Regions from separate parts of the Hydrogenophaga luteola genome, predicted to be linked through region 1. Evidence: predicted binding sites of a transcription regulator. Region 1 holds the regulator's gene; each other region holds the start of a gene.

Region 1 (3,996 bases):
CTGGACCCGCGAGCAGATGGTCCGTCACGCCTTCCGTCCCAGGGTACTCGTCTACACCACCATTCTGTCGGTCATCACCCTGGCCGTGTTTGTCAGTCTCTTCCTGCGCACGCCGCTGAAGGTCGATGTGATTCGCGACCGCGGAGCACTGGCGCGCATGGTGGAGCAGGGGCGCATCGAAAACGTGTTCCGCCTGCAAATCATGAATGCGACCGAGTCTCCGCAGCGCTACCAGATCAGTGTCGAGGGACTGGAGGGCGTGATGATCGCGTCGGAAACCGAAGTGGACGTGCTTTCCACAGAAGTGCGCTCCGCCGCCGTGCGCGTCCAGATCCCGCCCAACGCCGCGCCCGCCGGCTCGCACCCGATACGGTTCACCATCCGGTCCACCGGCAGCGATGTGTCTGAGGTGGTGGAGAAGGCCGTCTTCATCGTTCCACGCTAAACTGAATTCACACGCTTATGGAACAAGTCATGTCAGCAAATCCAAGTCATCACCCGGCCACGCCGTGGTGGAAGGTGCCCCACATGTGGCTGGTGGTCGGTGGGCCTGTTGCCGTGATCGTCGCTGGCGTGATCACCTTGGTCATCGCAGTGAAGAACCCCGATCCTGTGCTCAACAAGTCCGACTACGAGAGAGATCTTGCCGCCGCTCAGCGGCTTGAAGGGCAGGCCAAGGTCGATGCATTGGCCAAGATGCAGCCGGCCCATCAGGCGCGCAATCACGCCGCTTCGCCGGTCGTACCGGCGGCCCCCTCCAAGTAGGACGCCGCATCACCGAATGCAGCCACACAGGAGTGAAGGATACGACTCATGAAAGCTCAGCGGTGGATGTGGATAGCGTGGCCAGCATTTCTAGTGGCTTCGGTGCTCGAGATGATTGTTTTCGCCATGGTCGACCCGGGTGATCTCCACTGGTTCGGTAACCCCCTGGAGCTGTCTCGACAGGCCATCTACACACTGGCGTTCTTCGTGTTCTGGTGTGTCACCATGGCATCGAGCGCGCTGACCACCTTGCTCGCCATGTCTCCCTTCGAGGTCAATCGCTGTCCGGTACCTGAAACGGAGCGTCCCCAGGACTGTGCCCGCAACGGCGGGTGCAGCTGATCTGCGTTTCGCAAATAAAAACCCCGCTCAGGGTTCAGACCTGAGCGGGGTTTTTTGGAGGGGTCGAATAGGTTCAGCGGCAGGTCTGGGGGTTCACGATCTGCTTGAGCGCATCGGTGTTCTTGATGTGCACATAGCGTTGTTTGACTTCGATGATGCCTTCCTCGACGAACTTCGAGAACGTCCGGCTCACGGTTTCAAGCTTCATGCCCAGGTAACTCCCGATCTCTTCCCGGGTCATACGCAGGATGAGCTCGGACTGTGAGAAGCCGCGTGCATGCAGACGCTGGACGAGGTTGAGCAGGAAGGCTGCGAGACGTTCCTCGGCACGCATGCTGCCCAGCAGCAGCATCACGCTGTGATCGCGGACGATTTCCCGGCTCATGATCTTGTGGACATGGTGCTGCAGCGTGGTGAACTCCCGTGACAGCTCTTCCACCTGGTCAAACGGCATCACACAGACTTCGGCGTCCTCAAGAGCAATGGCGTCACAGGAATGACGGTCACTGACGATGCCATCCATGCCGATGATTTCACCGGTCATCTGGAAACCGGTGACCTGGTCCCTGCCGTCGGCGGTGGTCACGCAGGTTTTGAAGAAGCCCGATCGCACCGCGTAGAGCGAAGTGAACTTGTCGCCGGTATTGAACAGGGCTGTTCCCCGCTTGATCCTCCTGCGCGTGGAGATCACGGTGTCCAGCTTGTCCATTTCCTCAGGGTTGAGGCCCATGGGCAGACACAACTCCCGGAGGTTGCAACTGGAACAGGCGACTTTGATGCTGTGAATGTCCATAAATCTTCCAGATTTCGCCCGAAGCTTAACGCATGGTCACAAGTGCCAGCAAGGCGGAAGCGCTCACCCTCGTTGGGGGGATGGGGGGAAACCCCGGGGCTTGGACGGCCCTTGATCTTGATCAAGGGTGCTATTTCTGCCTTGGTGCACATTCGCGCTGAGAACTGGAGAATTGTTTGTGAGTCACGCCATTTCCGACGAATTGCTCAAGCGATTCGACATCCCGGGTCCCCGTTACACCTCGTACCCCACCGCAGACCGCTTTGTAGAAGCGTTCACGGAGAGCGACTACATCCAGGCGCTGGAACAACGTCGGGCTGGGTCGCTCGCATTGCCGTTGTCGCTGTACGTCCATATTCCTTTCTGCGAGTCTGTCTGCTACTACTGCGCCTGCAACAAGGTCATCACCAAGCACCACGAAAGGGCTGCGGAATACCTGCGGTATCTGTCGCGTGAGGTGGAGCTTCAGGTGCAGCACTTCGGGAAGGGGCACGCCGTGTCCCAGCTGCATCTGGGAGGAGGAACGCCGACCTTCCTGTCCGACGCCGAGCTGGAGGATCTTCTGACAATGATCCGCCGCAACTTCACGCTCGTGCCAGGAGGCGAGTACTCCATAGAGGTCGACCCTCGCACGGTGACGGACCAGCGTTTGCAGACACTGGCCAGGTTGGGTTTCAACCGACTGAGTTTCGGTGTACAGGATTTCGATCCCGCTGTTCAGAAAGCGGTGCACCGGGTGCAACCGGTCGAGCAGGTGTTCGCACTGGTCGAGACGGCACGCAAGATCGGATTTGAGTCGGTCAACGTGGACCTCATCTATGGCTTGCCATTGCAGACGCCCGAGTCGTTTGCCCGCACGCTTGCCCAAGTCAACCAGTTGCGCCCCGACCGCATCGCGCTCTACGCATACGCTCACTTGCCAGCACGTTTCAAACCGCAGCGCCGGATCGTGGCCGCCGAGTTGCCCAGCGCGGGAGACAAGCTGTCGATGCTGTCGGCTTCGCTGGATGCCATGAGCGATGCGGGGTACGTCTACGTCGGCATGGATCACTTCGCGTTGCCGACGGATGCATTGGCCGTGGCCAAGCGACAGGGGCGGTTGCACCGAAATTTCCAGGGCTACAGCACGCAGCCCGACTGCGACCTGATCGCTTTGGGTGTTTCGGCCATCGGCCGCATCGGTGCGACCTACAGCCAGAACGCCAAGACGATTGAGGAGTATTACGACGCGCTGGACCAGGGTCGTCTTCCGATCGTGCGCGGGTTGGCACTGACCAGGGACGATTTGTTGCGCCGCTCCGTGATCATGTCCCTGATGTGCCAGGGGCAGCTTCAGTTCGAATCAATCAACCTGGGACACCTGATCGACTGCAAGAGCTACTTTGCTCGCGAGCTGGAGGTGTTGGCCGGCTATGCCGAACACGGACTGGTTCGCATCGACGACTCTGGTGTGGAGGTGACGCCAGCAGGTTGGTATCTGGTTCGCGCCATCGCCATGGTTTTCGACAAAAACCTGCAGGTCGACCAGGACCGGGCGCGTTTCTCCAAGATCATCTGACTCGCGTGGTTTCGAGCCAGCGCGAGGGTTGCGACTGCTAGAGTTCTGCCATGCAAACATCCATGGCGCTCACCGCACTGTTCATGGGGATCGCTGGTGGTCCCCATTGTGTCGCCATGTGTGGAGCCGCTTGCGCAGGCATCAGTCGTGGCGTGACCGGGCGCCAGAGCACGGCGGCTCTGCTGAACTTCCAGGCTGGACGACTGCTTGGCTACTCCCTCTTCGGGGCGATTGCCGCAGGTTCTGTGCAAGGCCTGGCTTGGCTGGGAACCAACACCTCTGTGATCCGGCCGGTCTGGACCATGTTTCACGTGGCAGCCATGCTGCTCGGTTTGGTTCTGATCTGGCAGGCTCGCCAGCCAGCATGGCTCGACGGGCTGGCCCAAGGCGTCTGGCGCAGGACGCGACCGGTGTTCGGACGCCTGGGGGCCAAGGCGCCCGCGGTACTCGGCGTCGCGTGGGCACTGATGCCATGCGGATTACTGTATTCCGCGCTGATGGTGGCGTCTTTGTCAGCCAATGCAATGGAGGGCGCGAT
Region 2 (3,996 bases), on a different contig from region 1:
CGGCAAAGCCGCGCAGCAGCATCACCAGCCCCAGCACCATGTACATGATGCCGATCTTCTTGTGATCGATGCTGCAGAACCAGTCGCGCCACAGCGGGCCCCACAGGCGGAACTTCGTCAGCAGGGCGAGCACGGCCAGCCCGCCGATGGCCACCATGACGAAGGTCGCCAGGATGATCGGGTCGTGCGCCATGGGAATCGAGTCCCAGCTCAGGCGCCCCAGCAGCCAGTGGTTGGTAACGGAAGAAGGATCAGCGGACATGGCGGTGTCTTGGGTGAACGGGTCGGTCGGTGCTCAGGGGCGGGCGGTGAACGTGGGCAGCGTGTCGTCGGCGGAGCAGATCTCCTGCGCGGCGGCGGCTTCGAGGGCGCGAGTGCTGCGATGGGCGCGGTTGCGCGAAGCGTCCAGCGCCATCACCTGGTGCATGCAGGTCTTGCCCTCTTCCACGCAGAGGTTCACCACGCGGTCGAACAGGCCGGCCTCGACCGACGAGAAACGTTCCACCGGGTGGCGCTCGCTGGGTTTGGCCAGGGCGAGATATGACTGGCGGGTCAGCGGCTGGCCCTCGGCCTTGGCCTTGGCCACCCACTGCTCGAAGTCCTGTTCGCTCAGGCCATGAAAGCGGAAATTCATGCCCGAGAAGCCCGCGCCGCTGTAGTGCGAGGACATGCCGCGGAACACGCCAGGCTGGTTGATCACCGCGTTCAGCTCGGTCTGCATGCCGGGCATGGTGTAGATCATGCCGGCCAGGTCGGGCACGTAGAACGCGTTCATGGTGCTGCTGGAGGTCAGCGTGAAGCGGATCGGGCGGTCCACAGGTGCGGCCAGCTCGTTGACGGTGGCGATGCCCTGTTCGGGCAGCACGAACAGCCACTTCCAGTCCAGCGACACCACCTGCACTTCCAGCGGTTTCACGTTTTCGGGCAGGGCCTTCTGCTCGGAGATGCGGTCCAGCGGGCGGTAGGGATCGAGCTTGTGGGTGGTGATCCAGGTGATCGCCCCCAGCGCGATGATGATCACCAGTGGCGCGGCCCAGATCACCAGCTCCAGCTTGGTCGAGTGGTGCCAGTCGGGCGCGTAGTCGGTCTCGGCGTGCCGGCTGCCCTGGCGGTAGCGCCAGGCGAACCACAGGGTCAGCGCGATCACCGGCACGATGATCAGCAGCATCAGCACGGTGGCGACCACGACCAAGTCGCCCTGCTGGGCCGCCACGTCGCCGGCGGGGTTGAGCACGACCAGCTTGCTGCAGCCGGTCAGCAGGCTGGCGAGCAGGGGCAAGGCGACAAGGCGGAGCGGTGTGGTGGGGCGCATGTGGAGCAGGACAAGTTCTCGACCAGCCGAACCGGGTAAACCCCAGTTGCGGAACCGGCGGGAATGTATCGGCTTTCCACCCGGTTTTCGATTGGACGTTTTGTCCTATGTCAATGCGCCGGACTTCGAGTCACGATATAGGGGTCGCTCAAAATCGGCCCTCCGGAATCTCCACATGCCCAGCCATAGCCTTGAAACCCCCGGCGCCGCGCCCCGCCAGCCCGCCGCCGCACCGACCCACGAACACACCAGCCCGGGCGACATCGCCGTCGGTGTGGTGATCGGACGGACCTCGGAATACTTCGACTTTTTCGTCTTCGGCATCGCCTCGGTGCTGGTGTTCCCGGCGGTGTTTTTCCCGCATCTCAGCCGGTTGGACGGCACGCTGTTCGCCTTCGCGATCTTTGCGCTGGCCTTTGTCACCCGCCCCATCGGCACAGTGCTGTCGATGGCGGTGCAGCGCCGCTGGGGCCGCGCCACCAAGCTGACCATCGCCCTCTTCCTGCTGGGCACCTGCACCGCGGGCATGGCCTTTCTGCCCGGCCATGCCAGCCTGGGCGGTGTGGCCATCCTGCTGCTGACCGTGCTGCGCCTGGGCCAGGGCCTGGCGCTGGGCGGGTCTTGGGACGGCCTGCCCTCGCTGCTGGCGCTGAACGCGCCGGCCAGCCGCCGCGGCTGGTACGCCATGCTCGGCCAGCTTGGGGCGCCGCTGGGCTTCGTGCTCGCCGCCGGCCTGTTCGCCTACCTCACCAGCAGCCTGTCGCAGGAGGACTTCCTCAGCTGGGGCTGGCGCTACCCCTTCTTCGTGGCGTTTGCCATCAACGTGGTCGCGCTGTTCGCCCGCCTGCAGCTGGTGAGCGCGCACGAGGAGGAAGGCCTGCTGAACCGGCAGGAGTTCGAGCCCGTGTCCACCCGCGAGCTGCTGGGCTCGCAGGGCCACAACGTGTTCATCGGCGCCTTCGCTGCGCTGGCCAGCTACGCCCTCTTCCACATCGTCACGGTGTTCCCGCTGTCGTGGATCCACATCTATGCCGGTCAGCCGGTGACCGGCTTCCTGGTGGTGCAGATCGTGGGCGCCTTCCTGTGCGCCGGGGCCATCGTCGCATCGGGCTGGCTGGCCGACCGCTACGGTCGTCGCACGACCCTGGGCAGCCTGGCGGTGCTGATCGGCGTGTTCAGCGGATTTGCGCCGATGCTGCTCAACGGCGGCGAAGTGGGCCAGGACCTGTTCATCCTGATCGGCTTCATCTTGCTGGGCCTGTCCTACGGCCAGGCCTCGGGCACGGTCACGGCCAACTTCGCGCCGCGCTTCCGTTACAACGGCGCCGCGCTCACCTCCGACCTGGCCTGGCTGTTCGGCGCCGCCTTTGCGCCGCTGGTGGCGCTGGGCCTGTCGGCCCACTTCGGGCTGGCCTTCGTCAGCCTCTACCTGCTCTCGGGCGCGGCCTGCACCCTGGGCGCGCTCCACCTGAACCGTTCGCTCGAAGCGCGCGACTGAGGCCTCATGGAAGCCGACCCGCAAGGGTCGGCGCCGCGCCTCAGACCACCATGCCCGGGTTGCCCTGCATGCCCACCAGCTTGGGTGTGTTGATCTTGCGCGGCGCGATGGTCTTGTGGTTCTTGAAGTACGCCTCCATCACGTCCCAGATCGGCTCGCCCTTGGCGCCTTCGGCCACCGGCGCCCAGCCAGCCACCTTGTAGGTCTTGCTGGCCTCGATGGGCTTGCCGTTCAGCACCATGTTGCTGATGCGCTTGCCCGCCCCGGCGTTCGGGTCGCAGGTGTAGGCCAGACCGCCCACGCGCACCATGTCGCCGCCCTGCTGGTAGTACGGGTCGGGGTTGAACAGGTTGTCGCACACGTCTTCCAGCACCGTCTTGATGGTCTCGCCGCTCATCTCGGTCAGCGTGCTGGTCGGGTAGGTGATGGCCACCTGGTCCATCATGAGTTCGCGCGTGATGGCCTGGCCCGGCAGGATGGTCGTGCCCCAGCGGAAACCCGGCGAGAAGGCCATGTCGGCGCCCTTGACTTCCATCAGCGCGTCCACGATGAGCTGGTCCCAGGAACCGTTGAAGTTGCCGCGGCGGTACAGCAGGCCTTCGGACACGGCCAGCGTCTCGTCCAGCTTGGCCTTGTAGGGTGCGCGCACCTTGTCGATGTAGGCCTGCATCTCCTGGTCGGCCGGCAGCAGGTTGGCGAACACGGGCAGCAGCTTGTAGCGGAAGTCCTGCACCTTGCCGCCGCGCACGTCGAAGTCGAGCACGCCCAGGAACTTGCTGTTTGAGCCGGCGTTGGTCACCAGGGTCTGGCCCTTGGCGTTCTTGACCACCAGCGGCGCGGGCATGCCATCGTGCGTGTGGCCGCCCAGGATGGCGTCGATGCCGGTCACGCGCGAGGCCATCTTGATGTCCACGTCCATGCCGTTGTGCGAGATGACGACCACGGCCTGCGCGCCCTTGGCCCGCACCTCGTCGACCATCTTCTGCATGTTCTCGTCCTGGATGCCGAAGGCCCAGTTGGGCACCATGTAGCGCGGGTTCGCGATCGGCGTATAGGGAAAGGCCTGGCCGATCACCGCGACCGGCACGCCGTTCATTTCCTTGATGACGTAGGGCTTGAACACCGGGTCGCCGAAGTCGTTGGTCTTGACGTTCTGCGCCAGGAAGTCGAGCTTGCCGGCGAAGTC
Region 3 (3,996 bases), on a different contig from region 1:
ACTGGTCGCCGCGCTGGCCGACCTGCATTCGGCGCTGGCGGCGGTGTTTTCGGCCACCACGCCGGTGTCGGGACCGGCTGGCGTGTGGGCGGTGGCGCTGGCCTTGCTGGTGCATGCGGCGAGCAAGAGCGTCACCGCGGGCCTGACGGGCGGCGCCGCCTACCTGCGCTGGCTGGCGCCGGGTTTGTGGCTGCACACCGTGCTGGTGGCGGCCGGGGTGGTGTGGATGGGCAGCGCCTGAGCGCGTGAAGATGCGATCCGGCGCCGGGCCGCCCCAAGCCGGATCAGCCCCCGTGGGGGGCAGCGACCCGCGCAGCGGCGGAGTGCGGGGGCCTTTATCCCTTGACCGGTTCGCGCATGGTCACGAACTCTTCGGCTGCCGTCGGGTGGATGCCGATGGTGCTGTCGAACACCGCCTTGGTGGCGCCGGCCTTCATCGCCACCGCAAAGCCCTGCACGATCTCGCCGGCCTCGGCACCCACCATGTGCAGGCCGACCACGCGGTCGCTGGCTGTGTCCACGATCAGCTTCATCAGCGTGCGCTCGCTGCTGCCCGAGAGCGTGTGTTTCAGCGCCTTGAACTCGCTGCGGAAGACGGTGATGGCGCCGAACTTCTCGCGCGCCTGCGCCTCGCTGTAGCCCACGGTGCCAATGCTCGGGTGGGTGAACACGGCGGTCGGGATGAACTCGTAGCCCATGCTGCGCGGCGCCTTGCCGGCCGCGGGGCCGAACAGCTGATCCACCACCACCATGGCCTCTCCCAGCGCCACGGGCGTGAGCTGCACCCGGTTGGTGACGTCGCCCACGGCCCAGATGTGGGGCACATTGGTGCGGTAGCGTTCGTCCACCAGCACCTCGCCCTGCGCGCCCTGGGCGACACCCAGTGCTTCGAGCCCCAGGCCTTGAACATTGGGCTTGCGGCCGGTGGCATAGAGCACCGCGTCGGCCATGACCACGTTGCCGTCCTCCAGCTCGGCGCGCAGGCCTTCTGCGGTCTTGCGGATGTCCACTACGCCGGCGTTCAGGCGCAGGTCGACGCCGGACTTCTGCATTTCGCCGGCCACGAAGTGGCGGATCTCGTCGTCGAAGCCGCGCAGCACCTGCTCGCCGCGGTAGAGCTGCGTGACCTGGGCGCCCAGGCCATTGAAGATGGACGCGAACTCGCAGGCGATGTAGCCGCCGCCCACCACCAGCAGGCGATGCGGGAAGGGTTCGAGGTCAAACACCTCGTTGGAGGTGATGACGTGCTCGCGTCCGGTGAAATGCGGCACGAAGGGCGTGCCACCGGTGGCCACCAGGATGTTTGCGGCCGTGAAGGCCTGGTGGCCGGGCGATCCGTCGGCGTTGAGCGTGGACACGGTCAGGGCGTGTGGACCGTCGATGCGCGCAAATCCGTTGATGACCGTCACACCGGAGCCGCGCAGCAGGTTGGCGTAGACGCCGTTGAGGCGCGATATCTCTTTCGCGCGGTTGGCCTTGAGCGTCGCCCAGTTCAGGACGGGTTTCGCGCCTTCCCAGCCGAAGCCGTGCGACTCCTCGAAGGCGTCGTGGTAGTGCGCCGCGTAGCTGTAGAGCTTCTTGGGGATGCAGCCCACGTTGACGCAGGTGCCGCCCAAGCCGTCGGTTCCCAGGGTCTCGGCCAGTGCGACGCGGGCGCCGCGCCCGGCGGCCATGCGCGCGGCGCGCACACCGCCGCTGCCGCCACCGATGACAAAGAGGTCGAAGTCGAATGAACTCATGGCTTCAGGTGCAGGACAGGAAGCCTTTCAGTGTACGGGGACGCTCCTTGGCACCTACTGTGCAGGGGCTCTCAGGCGAGGGCGCGCACCTCGTCCTGGGCCATCACGCGCCGCCGCGCCATCTCGCGGCCCATGCCGATGGTGTCGATGCCGGCCAACCGCTTCCTGGCCTCGGGATAGGCCAGCGACTCCTCCAGCAGGATGTGGTCTAGGTACAGGGCCTCGAACACCTCCAGCGCGTGCCGCAACTCCGCGGGGTCGAACCAGAGATTGCCGTTGGTCGCAGCCTCCAGCGAGGGCGCGATCTGGATCCAGTTCTCTTCCAGCCAGCCGTGGTCCTGGATCAGGTGCTCGGCCGCCTGCACGACCTCGGCGTCCTGGCTGGCCAGCAGGGAGGGAAAGATGTGCTTCTCTTCGTCCAGGTGGTGCTGGCGCGCTTCGGTGTTGAAGTAGTTCAGCACGCGGCGGGCCAGCGCCCGGTTGGCTGCGTTCAGTCCCTCGGACTCGATGGCCTCCACCAGCCCGTGCAGTTGCCGCACATGGTCCTGGATGTCCTGGTGGGTGCTGTCGAGGAATTCGAAGATTGCGATGGAGACGGGGGCTGCGCTCATGGGAGACTCCTTTAACATGCAATCAATTCTGGAGACACCGCGGCAGCGCCCATTGATCTGCCTCAAAAAGAAAGCCCGCCAAAGCGGGCTTCCGATGAAGTGCGATATGGCGCGGAGGTCAGTACGTGTACACACCCTTGCCGGTCTTGCGGCCCAGCCAGCCGGCCGCAACCATCTCCTTAAGCAGCGGGGCGGGGCGGTACTTGCTGTCGTTGAACTCGGCCATGTAGACGTTCATGACGGCCAGGCACACGTCCAGGCCGATCATGTCGGCCAGGGCCAGCGGGCCGATGGGCTGGTTGGTGCCCAGCTTCATGCCGGCATCGATGTCTTCCGGCGTGGCCACACCCTCGGCCAGCACGAAGAAGGCCTCGTTGATCATGGGCACCAGGATGCGGTTGACCACGAAACCGGGCGCGTTCTTCACTGTGATCGGCGTCTTGCCCAGGGCCTCGGCCAAGGCCTTGACGGCGTCGTGCGTGGTGTCGCTGGTCTGCAGGCCGCGGATGATCTCCACCAGCGCCATCATGGGCACCGGGTTGAAGAAGTGCATGCCGATGAATTTGTCCGAGCGCTTCGTCGCGGCGGCCAGCTTGGTGATCGAGATCGAGCTCGTGTTGGTGGCGACGATCACCTCGGGCGCCAGGATGTCGTCGAGCTGCTGCAGGATCTTGACCTTCAGGCCTTCGTTTTCGGTCGCGGCCTCGATCACGAGCTGCGCGCCCTTGAGGTCGTCGTAGCTGGTGGAGCCCTTGATGAGCGCCAGCGCGGCGGCCTTGCCCTCGGCGGTGAGCTTTTCCTTCTTGATCAGGCGGTCCAGGCTGCCGGCCACGGTGGCCAGGCCCTTGTCCACCGCGGCCTGGGCCACGTCGACCATGACGACGCGGATGCCGCTGACGGCGCAGGCCTGCGCGATGCCGTTGCCCATGGTGCCGGCGCCGATGATGCCGACGGTCTGGATGCTGCTCATGAGGGAATCACTCCTGGAAGATGAGGGTAAAGACGGAGGCGCTCTAGGCGGGCCAGCCTACTGCGGCGCAGGGCCCTGTGCTACCTTGCCCCGCATTGTCGCGCAGCGTCTTGCACCGGCTTGACAGGCGCGCGACGCCAGGAGTCAACATGTTCGATTACATCGTCGTGGGCGGCGGGTCCGCGGGCAGCGTGCTGGCCGGCCGCCTGAGCGAGGATCCCGCCGTTCGCGTCGCCCTGCTCGAAGCCGGTCCGCCGGACCGCAGTGTGCTCATCCACTGCCCGGCGGGGCTGGCGGTGATGGCCAAGTACCAGCTCAACGGCTGGGACTATTCGACCGTGCCGCAGCCGGGCCTGCACGGCCGCAGGGGCTACCAGCCGCGCGGCAAGGTGCTGGGTGGCTCCAGCTCCATCAACGCCATGATCTACGCGCGCGGCCACGCGCAGGACTACGACGCCTGGGCGGCCGAGGGCAACCCGGGATGGTCGTTCAGCGAGGTGCTGCCGTATTTCAAGCGCGCCGAACACAACGAACGCGGCGCCGACGACTGGCATGGCAGCGGTGGCCCGCTGAACGTGATGGACCTGCGCTCACCCAACCCGGTGCTGCCCGACTTCATCGAAGCGGGTCGCCAGGCGGGCTACCCCGTCAACACCGACTTCAATGGCGCCGAGCA

What was found. Region 1 encodes FNR, which switches genes on or off when oxygen is low (the NO sensors DNR and NnrR bind a similar motif). Its sites were predicted from a motif close to TTGATNNNNATCAA; they were not measured.
Region 2: the regulator FNR is predicted to act here: its motif matches at 1,413-1,426, upstream of cyoA (ubiquinol oxidase subunit II).
Region 3: the regulator FNR is predicted to act here: its motif matches at 2,403-2,416, upstream of ACFOPI_RS12890 (hemerythrin domain-containing protein).

The regions. Positions count from the first base shown of each region.
Region 1 is NZ_JBHRXX010000009.1:160,566-164,561, forward strand. It holds gene ccoG (cytochrome c oxidase accessory protein CcoG) at 1-445, shown strand, start outside; gene ACFOPI_RS19575 (FixH family protein) at 529-765, shown strand; gene ACFOPI_RS19580 (hypothetical protein) at 814-1,107, shown strand; gene fnr (fumarate/nitrate reduction transcriptional regulator Fnr) at 1,181-1,900, opposite strand; gene hemN (oxygen-independent coproporphyrinogen III oxidase) at 2,079-3,458, shown strand; gene ACFOPI_RS19595 (sulfite exporter TauE/SafE family protein) at 3,509-3,996, shown strand, end outside.
Region 2 is NZ_JBHRXX010000002.1:28,970-32,965, reverse strand. It holds gene cyoB (cytochrome o ubiquinol oxidase subunit I) at 1-262, opposite strand, end outside; gene cyoA (ubiquinol oxidase subunit II) at 296-1,312, opposite strand; gene ACFOPI_RS03835 (MFS transporter) at 1,488-2,810, shown strand; gene soxB (thiosulfohydrolase SoxB) at 2,851-3,996, opposite strand, start outside.
Region 3 is NZ_JBHRXX010000005.1:589,361-593,356, reverse strand. It holds gene ACFOPI_RS12900 (MgtC/SapB family protein) at 1-241, shown strand, start outside; gene gorA (glutathione-disulfide reductase) at 336-1,739, opposite strand; gene ACFOPI_RS12890 (hemerythrin domain-containing protein) at 1,811-2,350, opposite strand; gene ACFOPI_RS12885 (3-hydroxybutyryl-CoA dehydrogenase) at 2,469-3,320, opposite strand; gene ACFOPI_RS12880 (GMC family oxidoreductase) at 3,470-3,996, shown strand, end outside.